Regions from separate parts of the Kitasatospora sp. NPDC004240 genome, predicted to be linked through region 1. Evidence: riboswitches for the same ligand, from Rfam matches in the RefSeq annotation. Region 1 holds a riboswitch; each other region holds the start of a gene.
The links. A riboswitch is a leader RNA that binds a small molecule or an ion and turns the genes downstream of it on or off. The one in region 1 is predicted to bind cobalamin.

Region 1 (6,279 bases):
AAGCCGCTGTAGCCGATCCGGCAGACGAAGGCCGGACCGTCGTGCCCGGTCCCGGTGGTCTTCCAGCCGCCCTGGTTGAGCAGGGCGTACCCGGTGGTCGGGGTGGTCCCGCAGGAGCGCAGCAGCGGGCCTCCCCACCGGCTGAAGTCCACGGCGAGCACCACGCCGGAGGTCGTGGTGCACTGTTCGATCGGCAGTGCCGTCGCGGCGGCCGGGGCCGTCCCCGCCCCGACACCGCCGACGGCGAGGACGAAGGTCAGGGCGGCGGCCGCGAACAGCCGGCCCGGTCGCCGGCTCACCGGTGACGTCCCGGGGCGGAGGCCGTGCGGCGGCGGGCGGCGAGGACGCCCGCGGCGCCGAGCGCGGTCAGCAGCCCCGCGGCCCCCGTCAGTACCGGCGCCTCGGTGCCGGTCCCGGCCAGGCTGCCCGCGCGGTCGGACGCACCACCGGCGGAGGCACCCGCTCCGCGGACCGGGTCGGCGCCCGAGCCCGGGCCGGCCGCCGGGGTGTCGGACGGCCGGACGGCCGAGCCCTCGCCGGGAGAGGGGACCGCGGTGGAGGTGGCTGAACCGCTCGCCGTCGGAGTGCTCGTACTCGTGCTCGTACTCGTGCTCGTACTCGTGGCCGTCGCCGTGACGGTGGCGGACGGCGTCCCGGTCGGGGTCGGCGTGCCCGTGGGCGTCGGTGTGCCGGTCGGGGTCGGTGTCCCCGTGGGGGTCGGTGTCCCCGTGGGTGTACCGGTCGGGGTCGGTGTGCCGGCGAGGTTCCGGTACAGCGTGCCGAAGGAGATGCCGGTGGCACCGCCCAGCACCTGTGTCGATGCCCGGACGTCCGACCCCTGCTGCCCGGCGGACGCCACGTTGAAGCCGCCGTCGCCGTTCTGCTGGCCGGCGAGGAAGTCGAGCGCCTTGGCGATCTGCTCGCCGTGGGCGGCCTTGCGCAGCGTCATGCCCTGGACGGCGAGGGCCGTCGAATTGGTCGAGTGGCCGGCCGCACCGGGGAATCCGCCGTCGGGAAGCTGCTGGGCGGCGAGCCAGCCGAGTCCCTTGTCGACCGCCCGGCCGGCCTCGTCCCCGGGGACGAGCGCAAGGGCCATGACGGCCATCGCCGTGCTGTCCACGTCGGAGTCGCCGGTGGCGGGGATCAGGCTCGGCCAGGAGCCGTCGGCGCGCTGGAGGCTCTTCAGGTGGCCGATCGGGGCGGCGGCGTTGGCCACGTCGCCGGCCCGCAGCTGGGCCATGACGCCGAGCGCCTGGGAGAACACCGAGGTGGCGTAGGTGTAGTTGCCGGGCGCCGCGCAGCCGGTGTCCGGATCGGCCTTGGCGCAGACCATCGCGGCGAGGGCGGCGATCAGGTCGTGGCCGCCGAAGGCGCGCGGGTCGCGTCCGACCACCTCGGCGAGCAGCGCCTCCTTGCCGATCGAGCCGCCGCCGGCGTACTCCGTGCCGATGCCGGTCCAGTCGTTCACCGTACGCTCGTTGGGGTCCTTGCCCTGGTGGTCGAGGAAGTCGACGATCCCGCGCAGTGCGGGGTCGTCGGTGCCGGTGGCGGCGAGCGCGAAGGCGCCGTCGATGGTCAGGCCGAAGTCGGCGAAGGCCGGGAAGGCCTCGTAGTAGTGGCCGTCGACCAGGTGCGCCGGATCCGTCAGGTAGCGGCTGCCCTTGGCCAGGTCCGGGGTGCTCCCCGCGACCGGGTCGGCCAGTGCGGCGCCCGGATGTCCGAGCAGGACCGTGCCGCACGCGGCGACCACGACGGTCCCGGTGACCAGCAGGGACGCTCTGCCCCTGCTCCTTCGGCGTGGACGACTGCTGCTGGCCCTCATCGGCGAACCCCCTGGTCGGTCGACGCGGGGACAAACGACGCAGTCGACGGCCGCCCGGGTGCGGGCGCCGTCCTGACCGCGTCGTAGTCCGCGACGACGCAAGTGCTCCGTGAACAGACCCCCGGCTCAGGCATTCCGGCTCATCCATCCCTGGGGATGGATCCACGGTTGCGGGTCAGCGCCGGATTCGGACCGGCTTCCCCTGAGCGCCGAGGGTGAAAAACCAGCTCATCAGACCACAGGGTCGAAACGACAGTCAACGGACCGTCAGATCGATCACACGGCTCGCCGACCTGAGCACCCGGGCGTCCCGTCCGGCGCCGGTGGGTCCTCGTACGGCATGCCCCCGATGCCCCGGCCTCCCCTCACGGCGGCCGGGGCATCGGGGGGACGTACGGCTGTCGGCGTACGGCGGTCAGGGAGCCGTGATGCCCGGCTGGGTGCCCGCACCGAAGGACCAGCCCTCGACGTCACCGGGCGCCGGGTTGTAGCTGCCCGCACCCAGCGTGCTGTACGACCAGGGGCCGCCGTGCTGGGCGTGCCAGTACGACCAGTAGGCGGTCCCGGTCGGGTTGGTGCAGGTCGTCGGCAGCGCCTTGATCTTGCACACGAAGCCCGGGAAACGCGGGTGGAAGGCGTACGGGAAGCCGGCGCCGCCGAGCGCGGCGAGTCCGCTGGCCGGGTCGCCGGGGGCGCAGCCGGTCTCGATGCCGCCGCCGAGGGCGGTGAAGTCGACCACGACGGTGACGCCGGTGGTGCCGTCGCAGGCGACGGCGCTCGCCTCCGGCGCCCGGACGGTACCGGCGCCGAGCAGCGCGGCCGTGAGGGCGGCGACGGCGGCGAGCGCGCCGAGGGTGCGCCGGGCGGGGGGCCTGGTCATCGGTGTGCTCCTCACGGGGTCAGGCGGCCGGGCAGGCCAGGACGGGGGCGGTGGGGCGGGCGCCGTGCGCGGTCAGCTCGGCCAGACCCTTGCCGGAGAGCCCCAGCACGGCCTGGGCGGTGGCGCGCGGGGCGGTGGCGGCGTTGAACCCGTTCGCGTCGTAGGCCACGGCGCCGCGCACGGCCGGGTCGGCCGAGCAGCCCTGCTGGAACTTCACCAGCCGGCTCCAGCCCTTCAGGCCCGCCCCGTACCGGCCGCCGGACAGCAGTGCCTCGGTCGCGAGGCCGGTGCTGTTGGCGTTGGAGGCCGCGGCGCCGGCCGCCGCGAAGCCGCCGTCGGCCCCCTGGTGGGCGGTGAGCCAGCCGAGTCCGGCCTGGGCCTTGGCCGTGCGGCCGGTCGCGGCCAGCGCCTGGACCGCCAGCGCGGTGGCGTCCGGGTCACTGGTGCAGGCGGCCTGGCCGAACGCCACCGGGTAGCCGCCGTCGGCGCACTGGCTGTTCGCCAGGAAGTCGACGGCCGCCGCCGGTGCGCCGCCGGGCGTGCGCTTCAGGGCGATCAGCGCGAGTGACTGCCCGAACGCGTTGCTGTAGTCGCCCCACTGCGAGCGGTCGGAGAACCGGCCGTCGGCGGCCAGCAGCGAGCGCAGCCGGGCCGGGAGGTCCACACCGCCGAAGGCCGCCGGGTTCTCGCCGCGGACCTCGACCGCCAGCAGCAGCTTGGCGGTGGCGCCCGCGTACGCCTCGGTGGTTCCGTCGCCGAGGTAGCCGGAGAGGATCTCGGGCCTGGCGAGCCAGGCGGTGGCGCGGGCCGCCGCCTGGTCGGCGGTGCCGGAGGCGGCGAAGGCGAGCACGGCGTCGATGGTGAGGCCCTGGTCGGGGTAGGCGGTGCCGTCGAAGACGGACTCGAAGTGGTCGCCGCCGACCAACTGTCCGGCGAGCCAGCCCGCCGCGGCGGCGTCGGGCCGGTAGGTCGTGCCCGTCCCCGCGCCCTGCTCCTGGGCGGCGGCGACGGTCGAGGCGGGCAGGACGGCGCCGAGGACGAGCGCGGGTATCGCGAGGAGGCCGAGGGTCCGGTGGCGGACGGGCATGGGCTGCCTTTCCGGGCCTGGGCGCGCGGGGTCCACCTGGCAACGGGCAGCCGTCGGGAACTCCGGCCCGCAGACCACGACGGGAGGAGGGGTTGGCACACCTCCGCCGACGGGTACTCGGGCTCGCCGCCGACGCGGGGTCGGAGGCCTACCGTTGCGGGTCAGCGCCGGATTCGAACCGGACTTCCCCCGCGGGCGGAGTCACAACATGACGATCCATCATGGCGAGACGGGAAAGACCCGGTCAAGGGATCGTGCGTCACATCACGACGCCCGGATCCACCGTACTTCGCTGACGGGCTCGTTCGAGGCACCGCGGAGTCCACCTCACCTCGGACGACTCCGGAACGGCCTTCGGTATGCCACCTGTCGGCCGGGTACGGGGTGCGAGCGAGAGGCGACGGCCTCCCCCCATGGCCTGCCTACCGGTGTGCCTCACGGAACTTCTCCTTCGCGAGGTCGCCGGCCCTGGGCGGGCGAAGGAGCGGAAGGGCGTCATCGCCCCAGGTCAGTGACCCCCCTCCGGGCTCAGGGAGTTCCGTCCGCAGTGGACACCCGCGGACCGGCCCGAGCCGGAGAGCGTGCCCACACTGTCCGGCGTCAGCCGCGCCCGGCGGTGGAGGCGCGGATCCGCAGCGCCCAGTCGTGCCGACGCACCGCTCCGGGCTGCGCCGTGCCCGACAGCAGGTCGCTCAGCAGGGCCGCGCACGCGCGCCCGTACTCCGCGGCGCGCAGGTCGACCCCCGTCACCTGCGGGTACGAGCCGCGGGCCGCGGCGCCGTCGACGCACCGCCACCTGGCAGCGCGCTGGTCGGCGCCCTCCCTGGTCCCGCACCTCCCCGACCGGGGCTTCGCCGACCTCTCCGACCTCACGGACCGCACCTCGTCCTCAACAACCCCGGGAACATCCGGCTGCTGACCCCCTGAGGAGCCACCACCATGGCGCTGGAACGCCTCGTCCACGACGTCAAGGCCCTGCGGACGGCCTGGGAGAACGAACCCCTCCACACCCGGGGCCTCGACGACTTCGACGACGTCTTCTCCCCCGACCTGGCCGAGCGGCTCATCGTCGACCACGGGCTGCGCATCCCCTACCTGCGGCTGCTGCGCGACGGCGCGTACGTACCGGCCGGCCGCTTCACCCACCGCACCGGCACCGGGGCCGGCCAGGCCGACGGCGTCGCCGACCCCCACACCGTCGCCGAGCACATCGCGGCGCGCTACGCCGAACTGCCCGGACCCGCGCCCCGCGGCCGGCTCGCCGGCGCGCCCCCGCCGCATCCGGGGCACCCTCCGGCGCCGGAAGCCGATCGGCGAGATCGGGCAGTAGAGCGACCAGGGCGCCCACCGAGCGCGGCAGCGCCTGCGCCCGCTGCACCAACCGCGGCCGGCCGCGCGCAGGGCATCGGCCACCGGCCCGAACGGCAGCGGCTCGCGCAGCGGATGACACCTTCGATCCCGGCCTCCCCCTCGACGATCACCACTGCCGGACGGGTGCCGAGCAGGCCCGCCACGTGCGCCAGCTCCGCATCCCTCCCCCACGAACGCGAACCCCGCGCCGCTGCCGGCCCCCGGCGCCCGACCGCCATCCGAGGAACCTCCTGTGCGGAAAGGCAGCACCACCCGCGGCACCGCACTCTCTTCTCACCGTAGGCCCGCCAGGAGGAGCGCGTCAGATGGTCCGCATAAGAAGTGATCTCGTGTGGTGACTCTGGGGAGGCATAGGACGGCTGCGGCGATGCCAGCGAAAGCGGCGAAGTGGTCGGTCCCGCGCTCGTAGCGGCGGTGGAGTCGACGGAAGCCGCCGAGCCAGGCGGAAACACGGCGGCAACCGGGCCCACGCGCACCCCGAGGCAGGCCACCCCACGAGCGGCGCGCCGTTCGACGCGGCGGACGCGTCATTGCCTCAGCACGCGCTCAGCGACGCCCGTGCGAACAGGGCCGAGGTGCCGAAGAGAAGGGCGCCTCCGAGTCTCATCGGTGTTCCTCGTGCCGGTCCCGAGCGGGAGTGATGTGTCGCGTGGGCGTCGCCTCTCTGATTCAATCACGGAGACACAGGATGAATGTAACGCGGACGTCCGGGTGACTGTCCAGGCCCCTGAGGCTCATTTCTTGAAAAATCCAGTTCAGGACGAAAGTTGGGAACGTCGACCGCTCAGCCTTACAAGCAGACATCCCATCAATCGAGGGTCTATGTGAGGTCTGCCCTCCGGACCCCGCCGACCTTCCCGCCCACCCGCCGGGGTCCGGGTGGGATCGGGACCGGACGTCCGGATCGCCGAGCCGCCGCGTGATCCACCGGTCCCGCAAGGTCGTGGAGCGGGCGCCGTCCGGTGTCTTGACAGCCGGATGCGCCCGCCCCAAGACTCTCAGCAGCGCTGAGCGGTTGCGCGACCATGCACGGGGTGACGCCTCGGCAACGTCCGCCGATCGCCGTCGGCGGCCGCATCGGGAGGGGCTGGGCACAGCCGCACTCCATGCGCCCTGCGA
Region 2 (6,279 bases), on a different contig from region 1:
GGAGTTCATGGTCCGCAACACCTACATCTACCCTCCGCAGCCCTCGATGCGGATCATCTCCGACATCTTCGCGTACACCTCGCAGAAGATGCCGCGCTACAACTCCATCTCCATCTCCGGCTACCACATCCAGGAGGCCGGGGCCACCGCCGACCTGGAGCTGGCCTACACCCTGGCCGACGGCGTGGAGTACCTGCGCGCCGGCCTCGCCGCCGGCATGGACGTGGACGCCTTCGCGCCCCGCCTGTCGTTCTTCTGGGCCATCGGCATGAACTTCTTCATGGAGATCGCCAAGCTCCGCGCGGCCCGCCTGCTCTGGGCCAAGCTCGTCAAGGAGTTCGACCCCAAGAACGCCAAGTCGCTGTCGCTGCGCACCCATTCGCAGACCTCCGGCTGGTCGCTCACCGCCCAGGACGTCTTCAACAACGTCACCCGCACCTGCGTGGAGGCGATGGCCGCGACCCAGGGCCACACCCAGTCGCTGCACACCAACGCCCTCGACGAGGCGCTCGCCCTGCCCACCGACTTCTCCGCGCGGATCGCCCGCAACACCCAGCTGCTGCTGCAGCAGGAGTCCGGCACCTGCCGGGTCATCGACCCCTGGGGCGGCAGCGCGTACGTCGAGAAGCTCACCCACGACCTCGCCGCGCGCGCCTGGCAGCACATCCAGGAGGTCGAGGCGGCCGGCGGCATGGCCAAGGCCATCGACGCGGGCATCCCCAAGCTGCGCGTCGAGGAGGCCGCAGCCCGCACCCAGGCCCGGATCGACTCCGGACGCCAGCCGGTGATCGGCGTCAACAAGTACCAGGTCGCCACCGACGAGCAGATCGAGGTGCTCAAGGTCGACAACTCCTCGGTGCGCGCCCAGCAGATCGAGAAGCTGCGCCGCCTGCGGGCCGAACGCGACGAGGCCGCCTGCCAGGACGCCCTGCGCGCGCTGACCGCCTCCGCCGAGCGCGGCCCGCGCAACGACGGCACCCTGGACGGCAACCTGCTCGCCCTCGCCGTCGACGCGGCGCGCGCCAAGGCCACCGTCGGCGAGATCTCGGACGCCCTGGAGAAGGTGTACGGGCGCCACTCCGGCCAGATCCGTACCATCACGGGTGTGTACCGAGACGAAGCAGGCCCCACCACCGCCGTCCAGCGCACCCGCGAGCTCGTCGAGCGGTTCGACGAGGCCGAGGGCCGCCGCCCGCGCATCCTGGTCGCCAAGATGGGCCAGGACGGCCACGACCGCGGCCAGAAGGTGATCGCCAGCGCCTTCGCCGACCTCGGCTTCGTGGTCGACGTCGGCCCGCTCTTCCAGACCCCGGCCGAGGTCGCCCGCCAGGCCGTGGAGGCCGACGTCCACATCGTCGGCGTCTCCTCCCTCGCCGCCGGCCACCTGACGCTGGTGCCCGCGCTGCGCGCCGAACTCGCCGCCGCCGGACGCGAGGACATCACCATCGTGGTCGGCGGGGTCATCCCCCCGCAGGACGTCGACGCCCTCCACGAGGCCGGTGCCACCGCGGTGTTCCCGCCCGGCACGGTCATCCCGGAGGCCGCCCACGACCTGCTGAGGACGCTGGCCGCGTCCCTCGGCCACGAGCTGTGAGCCGCTGACCCGTGGCCCGCACGATCGATCTGGACCAGTACGTCCAGGGTGTCCTCGACGGCTCGCGCGCCTACATCGCGCGGGCCATCACCCTGGTCGAGTCGGGCCGCGCCGACCACCGGGAGCTTGCCCAGCGGCTGCTGCTGGAGCTGCTCCCGCACTCCGGCAAGGCCGTCCGGGTGGGCATCACCGGCGTCCCCGGCGTCGGCAAGTCCACCTTCATCGAGGGCCTGGGCACCATGCTCACCGGGCGGGGCCACCGGGTCGCGGTGCTCGCCGTCGACCCGTCCTCCAGCCGGACCGGCGGCAGCATCCTGGGCGACAAGACCCGGATGGAGAAGCTCGCCGTCGACCCGGCCGCGTTCGTCCGCCCCTCGCCCACCTCCGGCACCCTCGGCGGCGTCGCCCGGGCCACCCGGGAGAGCATGGTGGTGATGGAGGCCGCCGGGTACGACGTCGTCCTGGTGGAGACCGTCGGCGTCGGCCAGTCCGAGACCACCGTCGCCGACATGGTCGACTCCTTCCTGCTGCTCACCCTCGCCCGCACCGGCGACCAGCTCCAGGGCATCAAGAAGGGCGTGCTGGAACTCGCCGACATCGTCGCCGTCAACAAGGCGGACGGCCCGCACGAGCTCGACGCCCGTGCCGCCGCCCGCGAACTGACCGGCGCGCTGCGGCTGTTGCAGGCCCCCGACGCCGCCTGGACCCCGCCGGTGCTCACCTGCAGCGGCCGCGACGGCACCGACCTCGACACGGTGTGGGAGCGGCTGGGGCAGCACCGGCGGATCCTGGAGGCCACCGGCGCGCTCGACGCCAAGCGCCGCGACCAGCAGGTCGACTGGACCTGGGCGATGGTCCACGACCAGCTGCTCGCCCGGCTGCGCGCCCACCCGGCCGTCCGCCGGCTCGCGCCCGGCATCGAACAGCAGGTCCGCGACGGCACGCTGACCGCCACCCTGGCGGCCGAACGGATCCTGGCGGGCTTCCACACCCCGGCCGACGCCGACCAGGCCTGACACCCCCTCACCCGGTGCCGGGTGCCCCTCCCACGGGGCACCCGGCACCGGGCTTTCCGTACCCGTCCCGATCCGTGGACACCTCGTGGGATTCCCGTGCCGGGCCGCCGGATTGCCCCTATGCTGGCCGGGCAGCTGGTTCGCTCCTGTCCGCCAGACAGGCGCGTCGCAAGAGGGAACCCGGTGACGCCTTTCAACTGGCCAGTCCGGGACTGCCCCGCAGCGGTGAGCGGGAACGACCGCCGTCATACGCACTGGGCCCGCACGGGCCTGGGAAGCGACGGCCACTAGGAGTCCGCCCTTTCACGGGTGGACGGGCCCGCGAGTCCGAAGACCTGCCCGTTGCCCGTGCGCGACCGATCGCGCGCGGACCTCCCGGTGACCTCGTGGGCGGGTCGGCGTACACAGAAGGCGGAGTCCGGCACCTTACGTGCCCGGGCGGCCCGCCCGGTCCGTCATCCTTTGCGCCCTCGTCCCGTCCCCGGGAACATGAGGAACCAGACTCGCGAAGGAGAGTCCCTTGACCGCGAAGTCCACGCCCGCGCAGTCCACTTCGGCGCGGCCCGTACCCGCGCAGTCCACTTCGGTGCGGCCCGTACCCGTGCAGACCCGGGCCACCGTCCACGGCTACCCCCGCCAGGGCCGGGGCCGGGAGCTCAAGAAGGCCGTCGAGGGTTACTGGAAGGGCACCGTCACCGCCGCCGCCCTCCGCACCACCTCCGCCACCCTGCGCCGGGACAACTGGCGGCAGCTGGCCGACGCCGGCGTCCAGGAGGTCACCACCGGCGACTTCTCGCTGTACGACCACGTGCTGGACACCACCGTCGCCCTCGGCGCCATCCCCGCCCGCCACCGCGCCGCCGTCGCCGCCGACCCGCTCGACGGCTACTTCGCCATGGCGCGCGGCACCCAGGAGGCCGCGCCGCTGGAGATGACCAAGTGGTTCGACACCAACTACCACTACCTGGTGCCCGAACTCGGCCCCGACACCGTCTTCACCGCCAACCCGGCCAAGGCCGTCGGCGAACTGCGCGAGGCCCTCCTGCTCGGCCACACCGCCCGGCCCGTCCTGCTCGGCCCCGTCACCTACCTGCTGCTCGCCAAGCCCGCCCCCGGCGTCGCCGCCGACTTCCAGCCCCTCACCCTGCTCGACCGGCTGCTGCCCGTCTACGCCGAACTCCTCGCCGAACTGCGCGCCGCCGGCGCCGAATGGGCGCAACTCGACGAGCCCGCCCTCGTCCAGGACCGCACCCCCGCCGAACTGGGCGCCGCCGCCCGCGCCTACCGCGAGCTCGGCGCCGTCGAGGACCGGCCCAAGCTGCTCGTCGCCAGCTACTTCGATCGCCTCGGCGAAGCCCTGCCCGTCCTCGCCAAGGCCCCCGTCGAAGGCCTCGCCCTGGACTTCACCGGCCCCGCCGCCGCCAACCTGGCCGACCTCGCCGCCGCCGGGGGCCTGCCCGGCAGGCGCCTGATCGCCGGCGTCGTCGACGGCCGCAACGTCTGGATCAACGACCTGGAGAAGTCGCTCGCCACCCTGGCCACCCTGCTCGGCCTCGCCGGCACCGTGGACGTCGCCCCGTCCTGCTCACTGCTGCACGTCCCCCTCGACGCCACCGCCGAACGCGAACTCGACCCGCAGATCGCCCGCTGGCTCGCCTTCGCCCGCCAGAAGAGCACCGAGACCGCCCTGCTCGCCCGCGCCCTGCGCGAGGGCACCACCGCCATCACCGCCGAACTCGCCGCCAACCGCGCCGACCTCGCCTCCCGCGCCACCTCCCCGGTCACCCGCGACCCGGCCGTCCGCGCCCGCGCCGCCGCCGTCCCCGCGGCCGACACCCGCCGCCCCCAGCCGTACGAGGTCCGCACCGAGGCCCAGCGCGCCCGCCTCGGCCTCCCGCTGCTGCCGACCACCACCATCGGCTCCTTCCCGCAGACCGCCGAACTGCGCACCGCCCGCGCCGACCTGACCGCCGGACGGATCGACCGGGCCGCCTACCGCGAGCGCATCGAGGCCGAGATCCGCGAGGTCATCGCCTTCCAGGAGAAGGCCGGCCTGGACGTCCTCGTCCACGGCGAACCCGAACGCAACGACATGGTCCAGTACTTCGCCGAGCGGCTCACCGGCTACCTCGCCACCCGGCACGGCTGGGTCCAGTCGTACGGCACCCGCTACGTCCGGCCACCGGTGCTCGCCGGTGACATCTCCCGGCCGCAGCCCCTCACCACCGACTGGTACCGCTACGCCCAGGACCTCACCGACCGCCCGGTCAAGGGCATGCTCACCGGCCCGGTCACCATGCTCGCCTGGTCCTTCGTCCGCGACGACCAGCCGCTCGCCGACACCGCCCGCCAGGTGGCCCTCGCCCTGCGCGACGAGGTCACCGACCTGGAGGCCGCCGGCGCCGCCGTCGTCCAGGTCGACGAGCCCGCCCTGCGTGAGACGCTCCCGCTGCGCGCCGACGGCCACGCCGGCTACCTGCGCTGGGCCACCGAGGCCTTCCGCCTCGCCACCTCCGGGGTCCGCGCCGACACTCAGATCCACACCCACATGTGCTACGCCGAGTTCGGCGCCATCATGACCGCCATCGACGACCTCGACGCCGACGTCATCTCCCTGGAGGCCACCCGCTCCCACATGCGGGTGGCCGGCGAACTCGCCGAGGCCCGCTACCCCCGCGAGGTCGGCCCCGGCGTCTGGGACATCCACTCCCCGCGCGTCCCGGGCACCGAGGAGACCGTCGCCCTCCTGCGCACCGCCCTCGCCGCCATCCCCGCCACCCGCCTCTGGGTCAACCCCGACTGCGGCCTCAAGACCCGCACCTGGCCCGAGACCCGCGCCTCCCTCGACCGCCTCCTCACCGCCACCCACCACCTGCGCGAGGAACTCACCTCCTGACCCGCCCCCCTGTGCCCCGGCGGCCCGTGGAGGGGCCGCCGGGGCGCGGGGTCGCCTCCCGGCGGACGGTGTCCGGGGCCCGCGCTACGATGCGGCGGTTTGGAGGCCTCATGAGTTTCACCGTCCCGCCGCCCCCGTGCGACATCGCGGAACACTTCCCGGACCTGGTGCCGCATGCGCGGCCCACCACCCTGCTGTATCCGCGTGCCGGCGCCCCCGGCCGGCGGGAGAGTTCGCTCGGGGGACCGCTGCTGTGGCCGGCCGACGACCCGTGGCCGACGTGTGCCGCGCCCGACCACTACAACCCCGCGCGGGGGTGCGCGGTGGTGGGTCCGGACCCGGTGGCGATGGTGCCCGTGCTCCAGCTGTTCGCCCGGGACGTCCCGGCGCTCGCCTTCCCGGACGGTGCCGACCTGCTCCAGTTGCTCTGGTGCCCGCTGGTCCACTCCGAGCACGACCAGTGGTCACCGGTGCCCGTGCTCCGCTGGCGCGCCGCCGCGGAGGTGGCCGCCGGGCGGTTGCTGGACGAGGCGCCGCAGCCGTACGAGTCCGACGACGAGTACGTACCGCAGCCCTGCGCGGTGCATCCCACCGAGGCCGTCGAGTACCCGAACTGGGACCTGCCCGCGGACCTGGTCGAGCGGGTCGGGGAGTGGAGCGACGAGCTGGAGGAGACCGTGGGAGTCACCTACTTCGACACGTTCACCACCCATCAGAGCAAGGTCGGCGGCTATCCGGGCTGGACCCAGTCGCCGAGTTGGCCCCACTGTGCC
Region 3 (6,279 bases), on a different contig from region 1:
CGGCCTCCTCCTCCGGGGTGAGGGTCGGGGCTCCCACGGTCGGGGCGGCCACCGGCGCGGCCGTACGGGCGGCACCCGAGGCGGCCTGGGCGATCCGGGTGGCCGGGCGCGAACGCAGGTAGTAGGTGGTCTTCAGACCGACCTTCCAGGCGTACGCGTACATCGAGCTGAGCTTGCCGATGGTCGGCGCCGCCATGAAGAGGTTCAGCGACTGGCTCTGGTCGATGTACGGCATGCGGGCCGCCGCCAGGTCGATCAGCGCGCGCTGCGGCAGCTCCCACGCGGTGCGGTACAGCGAGCGGACCTCGGCGGGCAGCCATCCCAGCTCCTGCACCGAGCCGTTGGCGTCGCGCAGCGCGTCCCGGGTCTGCTGGTCCCAGACGCCGAGCTCCTTGAGCTCGCGCACCAGGTACGGGTTGACCTGGAGGAACTCACCGGACAGCGTCTCGCGCTTGAACAGGTTGGACACCTGCGGCTCGATGCACTCGTACACGCCGGCGATGGAGGCGATGGTCGCGGTCGGCGCGATCGCCAGCAGCAGCGAGTTGCGCAGGCCGGTGACGGCGATCCGCTCGCGCAGCGCCGACCAGCGGTCCGCCCACTCGGGCGCGGCCGTCGGGAAGTGGTCGATGTGCAGCTCGCCGCGGGCGGCGCGGGTCTCGCCGTACGCCTCGTGGCGGCCCAGCTGCTCGGCCAGGTCGGCGGAGCGCTCGTAGGCGGTGAGCATGATGCGCTCGGAGATCAGGGTGGACAGGCGCGCGGCCTCGGCGGAGTCGAAGTCGATCCGCAGCTTGAAGAAGACGTCCTGCAGGCCCATCACGCCGAGGCCCACCGGGCGCCAGCGGTTGTTGGAGTTGCCGGCCTCGGGGGTCGGGTAGAAGTTGATGTCCACCACGCGGTCGAGGAAGGTCACGGCGGTGCGCACGGTGGCGTCCAGCCGCTCCCAGTCCATCGCGTTCAGCAGGTCGCCGGCGCCGGCGCCGTCGGCGACGTGCGCGCCCAGGTTGACCGAGCCGAGGTTGCAGACCGCGGTCTCGGAGTCGTCGGTGACCTCCAGGATCTCGGTGCAGAGGTTGGAGGAGTGCACCGTGCGGCCCGGCAGGGCGGTCTGGTTGGCGGCGCGGTTGGAGGCGTCCTTGAAGGTCATCCAGCCGTTGCCGGTCTGCGCCAGGGTGCGCATCATGCGGGCGTACAGGGTCTGCGCGGGGATGGTGCGCACGGCCTTGCCGGCCAGCTCGGCCTTGCGGTACGCCTCGTCGAAGTCGGCGCCCCACAGGTCGACCAGCTCGGGGACGTCGGCGGGGGAGAACAGCGACCAGTCCTCGTTGGCGTTGACCCGGCGCATGAACTCGTCCGGGATCCAGTGCGCCAGGTTGAGGTTGTGGGTGCGCCGCGCCTCCTCGCCGGTGTTGTCGCGCAGCTCCAGGAACTCCTCGATGTCCGCGTGCCAGGTCTCCAGGTAGACGCAGGCCGCGCCCTTGCGGCGGCCGCCCTGGTTGACGGCGGCGACCGAGGAGTCGAGGGTGCGCAGGAACGGCACGATGCCGTTGGACTTGCCGTTGGTGCCGCGGATCAGCGAGCCGCGCGAGCGGATGCGCGAGTAGGACAGGCCGATGCCGCCGGCGTGCTTGGAGAGCCGGGCGATCTGGGCGTAGCGCGAGTAGATCGAGTCCAGGTTGTCCAGCGGCGAGTCCAGCAGGTAGCAGCTGGACATCTGCGGGTGGCGGGTGCCGGAGTTGAACAGCGTCGGGGAGCTGGTCAGGTACTCCAGACGGCTCATCAGCCGGTACAGCTCGGCGACCTCGGCGACCGACTGCTCGTTGTCGCCGACCGCCAGGCCACAGGCGACGCGGAGCAGGAAGTGCTGGGGGGTCTCGACGACCTTGCGGGTGATCGGGTGGCGCAGCAGGTACCGGGACTGCACGGTGCGCAGGCCGAAGTACTCGAAGCGGTCGTCGCCCTGAGCGTCGATCAGCGCGTTCAGCGCGTCGGCGTGCTTGGCGACGAAGGCGGCGGTGGTGTCGCCGATCAGGCCCTCGGCGTGGCCGACGGTGATCGAGTCGGCGAAGGTGACCGAGCCCTGGCTGACGGCCTCGTCCACGATCTCCAGGGCGAGCAGGCGGGCGGCCAGCTTCGAGTACTGGGGGTCCTCGGCGATCATCGACGCGGCGGCCTCCACGGCCAGCCCGCGCAGCTCGGCGAAGTCGGAGCCGGCGTGGCGGCCGCGCAGCGCGGCGGCGGCGACATGGCCGGGGTCCACCTGAAGGAGATCGACGCTGCGGTCGGTGAGCAGCCGCAGGAGCGCGCCGCCGGGGTCGGAGACCGTCGGGTCGGCGGGGGCGGAGCTGGAACCCTGGGTGGGCAGGGTGGCTGAGGCAGCGGTGGTCAAGGCGCTCTCTCCTGGCGGCGATCGGCGGCGGTGGATCGGGTCGGCCGGGACCGTTCGGGGCAGGGGAGCACGACGCGATCGCCCTGCGGCATCGCGTGACGGTGACATCCCCGGCCCGCCCGCGAGGCCCGGAAGGTACTGCCGTGCTGCAAGGCCTCTGCGGGGAGGCCGTGTGGCACGCGGTCGGCAGGTCATCGGACTCACGGGCCCCCGGGTGGGCCGCCCGCACACCGCTGCGGGGCAGTCCCGGACTCCCACCGGGTTCCCCTGCGTCGACAGCAGGAGTGAGCATACATGTAGTGGCGGCTGACTTTTGCGGCACCATATGTTGTGGCCGGTGTGTCGTACGTCCCGCTGGTCAGCCCGGCGTGTCGGCACCCCGGAAGGCCTCCGGGAGGCCTCCGGGAGGCTTCTGGGAGGCCTTCGGAAGGCCTCCGGGAGGCCCTGTGACGGCCCTGTGGAGACCCCGGAGCCCGTCCTGGGCGGACGCCCCGTCAACGCCCCGGGAGCGCCCCTCAGGCGTACTTCAGGTAAACCTTGTAGGTGCTCGAATCGCCGGTCGGCGAGGTGAACTGCGCGATCAGCCGGTAGTGCCCGCTGGAGGACAGCGCGGCGCTCAGCGCGCGGTCGGTGGCGGCCGGCGCGGTGCTGTCGAGGACGACCAGGGTGAACCAGCCGTCCCGGATCGCCGCCGCGCTGCCCGCGTCGCCGCGCAGGGTCACCCCGGAGGCGGCGTGGTACTCGGTGCCCTTGCGGGCCGACACCCACTGTTCGGGGCGGCTGACCTTGCCGAGGTAGTACTCTGGCAGGCCGTCGACCGCCGTCAGGTAGCGACCTTCCGGTTCGGCGTGCACCCGCAGCACGGCGAGCAGCCGGCCGTCGTCGGGGCCGTCCTGGTAGCGCGCCGAGGACTGCTCCAGGCCGAGGGCGAGCAGCACCACCCACACCAGGATGCCCAGCTGGGGGTTGCGGAAGTGCGCGCCGACCAGGCGGGTGATGCCCACCCCGGCCAGCGGCGCGGCGAGCAGCATGCCGAGGCCCAGGTGCCGGAACAGCACCCCGGGGGTGCCCAGCCACAGGTGGATCGCGGGGACCAGCAGCGCCGTCGCGACCAGGGTCGCGCCCAGCGCCGCGCGGTGCCCCCTGGTGGTGGGGACGAAGTCGCTCTCCGGTGACTCGTTCATCTGCTCGCGCCGCACGTAGGCGACCGCCCCGGCGACGGCGAGCACCGTGAACAGGCCGCCCCACTGGAGTGCGTTGAGGAGGATCTCGGTGCGCGGCCGGGCGCCGTGGCCGAGGGCCGGGGACCACGCGGCGATCTCGTCCAGCAGCCCGGCGCCGAGCAGCGCGCCGGCCGTGCCCGCGGCCAGCAGCAGGACGCGCACCGCCGCCTGGCCGAGGCCCCGGTGCGGCCGGGCGGTGACCAGGGCCAGGGCGAGCAGGGCGGGCACGGCGACGGCCGCGGCGTACGCGGTGGCGGCGGCGAGCGCGAGGGGCACGGCGGCCACCAGGACGAGCGCCACCGGCCGGCGGGCGGTGTGCACCACCACCCAGGCCGCGCAGGCCACCAGCATGACCGCCGGGGCGTCCGGGGCCGCGTAGAAGCCGACGACCACGGTGGACTGGAGGACGGCGTACGCCCCGGCGCTGCAGATCGCCACCCGCTCGTTGAACAGCCGGCGGGTGATCGAGTACAGCAGCACGGTGGTGACCAGGGCGAAGCCCAGGCTGAGCAGCCGGGTGCCCCAGATGCCGTTGGCGTTCGCAGTCCAGCCGGCCAGCGGCGGGTACAGCCAGGGCGAGCCGGGGATCCGGCCGAGCAGGTCGGTGGTCACCGCGGCGCCGTCGGTGAGGTGCGCCAGTTGCTGGCGGCCGGCCACCATGGCGGCCGCCTCGTCGGGGTGTGCGGCGGCCAGCAGACGCAGCGAGAGCGCCGCCTGGATGGCCAGCACACCGGCCAGCAGGGCGCGGGCGATCCAGCGGCGCCGGGGGCTGGGGGCCGGGTCCCAGCCGATCGCCGGGACCTCCGGGATGGTGTACGGCGCGAGCTCCACGACCCGGGAGTCGTCGACCGGCGGCCGCCCGTCGGCGCGGTGGCCGGTGCCCCGGTGTCCGTCGGCGTGCTGTCCGTCGGCGTGGTGGCCGGTGTCCCGGTGGTCGGCGTCCCGGTGGCCGCCCGCGGCCGGGGCGGCGCCGGTGGTGCCGGAGTCCCCGGCCGCCGGTGTGCGCGGGCCCGGGAAGGAGTCGGTCTCAGTGGTCATCTCGGGTTCCGGATGTCGAAGCCGTAGCGGGGGTCGGAGACGCGCTGCCTGAAGTCGGTGAGGGTCGCGGGGACGGCCTCGACCCGCCAGTCCGCCCGCTTGACGATGTTGAACCAGACGAAGCCCACGATGTCGTCGTGCGCGGCCAGTCCGTTGAAGAGCTCGGTGACGTCCGCGCGCTGCCGTTTGCCCTGCTCGGCGGCGGTCTCGCTGATGAAGAAGGGCTTCTTGCAGAAGGCGCGGATCTCGGCCATGGTCGGGCCGTACAGGGTCTCGAAGGTCTTCGGGCCGTGCTGGGTGAAGTAGCCCGTCATGCCGGCCCAGTCCACGTAGGCGTCGCCGGGGTAGTACGGCGCCAGCCGGGTGTTGGGGGCGGGGACGGTGATGTTGGGGCTCCACACCCAGATCACGTTGGTGGCGCCCGCCCGGTCGAAGATGTCGTGGACGCGGCGCCAGGCGCGGACGAAGTCCTCGGCACTGGCGGCCTGCCGGCCCCACGGGTACCAGTCGCCGTTCATCTCGTGCGCGATGCTGATCGCGATCGGCAGGTTGAGCTTGGCGGCGGCCTTGGCCACGCTCTTCACGTAGTCGTCGGTCTCGCCGTTCGCGATGGCCGCCATCGAGGGGGTGTGCGGCTCCCAGGCCATGAACGGCAGCGCCCCGGCCTCGTGGATCCGGCGCACGCCGACGGTGTCGAAGCCGTCGCCCCAGCCCGCGTAGTACTCCAGCACGTTCGGCTGCTTGCCGATCGCCGAGGTGTAGGCGGGCAGCGCGTCCATCGACTGCGGGACGTCGGGCAGCGCGGCCCCCAGGTACTTGCGGGCGGGCCGCAGCAGCGGGGTGACGTCGTACGGGATGTTCGTGGGGGCGGCCTTCGGTCTGGCGGCCGCGGTGGCCCCAGGGGCGGCCGGCCCGCCGGGGGCCCCCGGGGAGGCGCCGGCGGCGGGCACGGCGGCCGGGCCCGGGTCGGCGGCCTCGATCATGGCGAAGCCCGGGTCCTGGGGGCCGCAGGCGGTGGCCAGCAGCAGCGCGGCGGCCGCGACCGGGAGCAGCAGCCGGCGCCGGCCGGCCGGCCGGGAGGGGGCGGACATCGTGATCACACAGCTTCCGAGGGACGCGGCTGGACGAGGACCCGGCCCACGATGGTGGCGTAGAAGAGGCCGGACGCGAGGACGAGCGCGAAGTTCAGCGGGCCCATCGTGAGCATCCGCCAGATGGCACCGCCGACCCAGAGGACGGCGGTGCCGCCGCCCCAGCCGATCATGCCGACCCAGAAGCGCCGGGTCTTGTTCTTCTTGGCGCCGCTGGACCCGGTGGGCTGCCAGGCCATCCGGTTGCGCCGCAGGATGTCCCAGATGGCGAAGACGTGCGCCCACCCGTACATCATCCGGGCCGCCCAGGCCTCCAACCGGTAGGGGTTGCGGTGCCAGTACGGGAAGACCACGGTCGCGTAGAGCAGCCCGGGCAGGACCAGCACGGTGCTCTCCCAGCGGATCAGGTCGGGCCGCATCAGCAGCAGCACGATCGGGATCATCGGGGAGACGAGGGTGAACAGCGCGGTGTGGATGTAGTAGAAGAAGCCGGACAGGTAGCACATCCGGGTCACCGGCCGCAGCTTGGTCTCCCAGA

Region 2: another riboswitch for cobalamin. It lies ahead of metE (5-methyltetrahydropteroyltriglutamate--homocysteine S-methyltransferase); the one in region 1 lies ahead of ACWEQL_RS11565 (peptidase).
Region 3: another riboswitch for cobalamin. It lies ahead of ACWEQL_RS03215 (ribonucleoside-diphosphate reductase subunit alpha); the one in region 1 lies ahead of ACWEQL_RS11565 (peptidase).

Annotation. Positions count from the first base shown of each region.
Region 1 is NZ_JBSGFD010000032.1:39,538-45,816, reverse strand. Features, by position in the region: gene ACWEQL_RS11580 (hypothetical protein) at 1-299, opposite strand, end outside; partial or broken gene ACWEQL_RS11575 (prenyltransferase/squalene oxidase repeat-containing protein) at 695-1,693, opposite strand; gene ACWEQL_RS11570 (flagellar hook-length control protein FliK) at 2,238-2,702, opposite strand; gene ACWEQL_RS11565 (peptidase) at 2,722-3,789, opposite strand; cobalamin riboswitch at 3,881-4,024, opposite strand; gene ACWEQL_RS11560 (hypothetical protein) at 4,390-4,662, opposite strand; gene ACWEQL_RS11555 (hypothetical protein) at 4,729-5,442, shown strand.
Region 2 is NZ_JBSGFD010000030.1:48,128-54,406, reverse strand. Features, by position in the region: gene scpA (methylmalonyl-CoA mutase) at 1-1,594, shown strand, start outside; gene meaB (methylmalonyl Co-A mutase-associated GTPase MeaB) at 1,606-2,610, shown strand; cobalamin riboswitch at 2,730-2,967, shown strand; gene metE (5-methyltetrahydropteroyltriglutamate--homocysteine S-methyltransferase) at 3,197-5,506, shown strand; gene ACWEQL_RS11015 (hypothetical protein) at 5,617-6,279, shown strand, end outside.
Region 3 is NZ_JBSGFD010000006.1:86,170-92,448, forward strand. Features, by position in the region: gene ACWEQL_RS03215 (ribonucleoside-diphosphate reductase subunit alpha) at 1-2,497, opposite strand, end outside; cobalamin riboswitch at 2,558-2,685, opposite strand; gene ACWEQL_RS03220 (ArnT family glycosyltransferase) at 2,905-4,650, opposite strand; gene ACWEQL_RS03225 (glycoside hydrolase family 26 protein) at 4,647-5,741, opposite strand; gene ACWEQL_RS03230 (glycosyltransferase family 2 protein) at 5,747-6,279, opposite strand, start outside.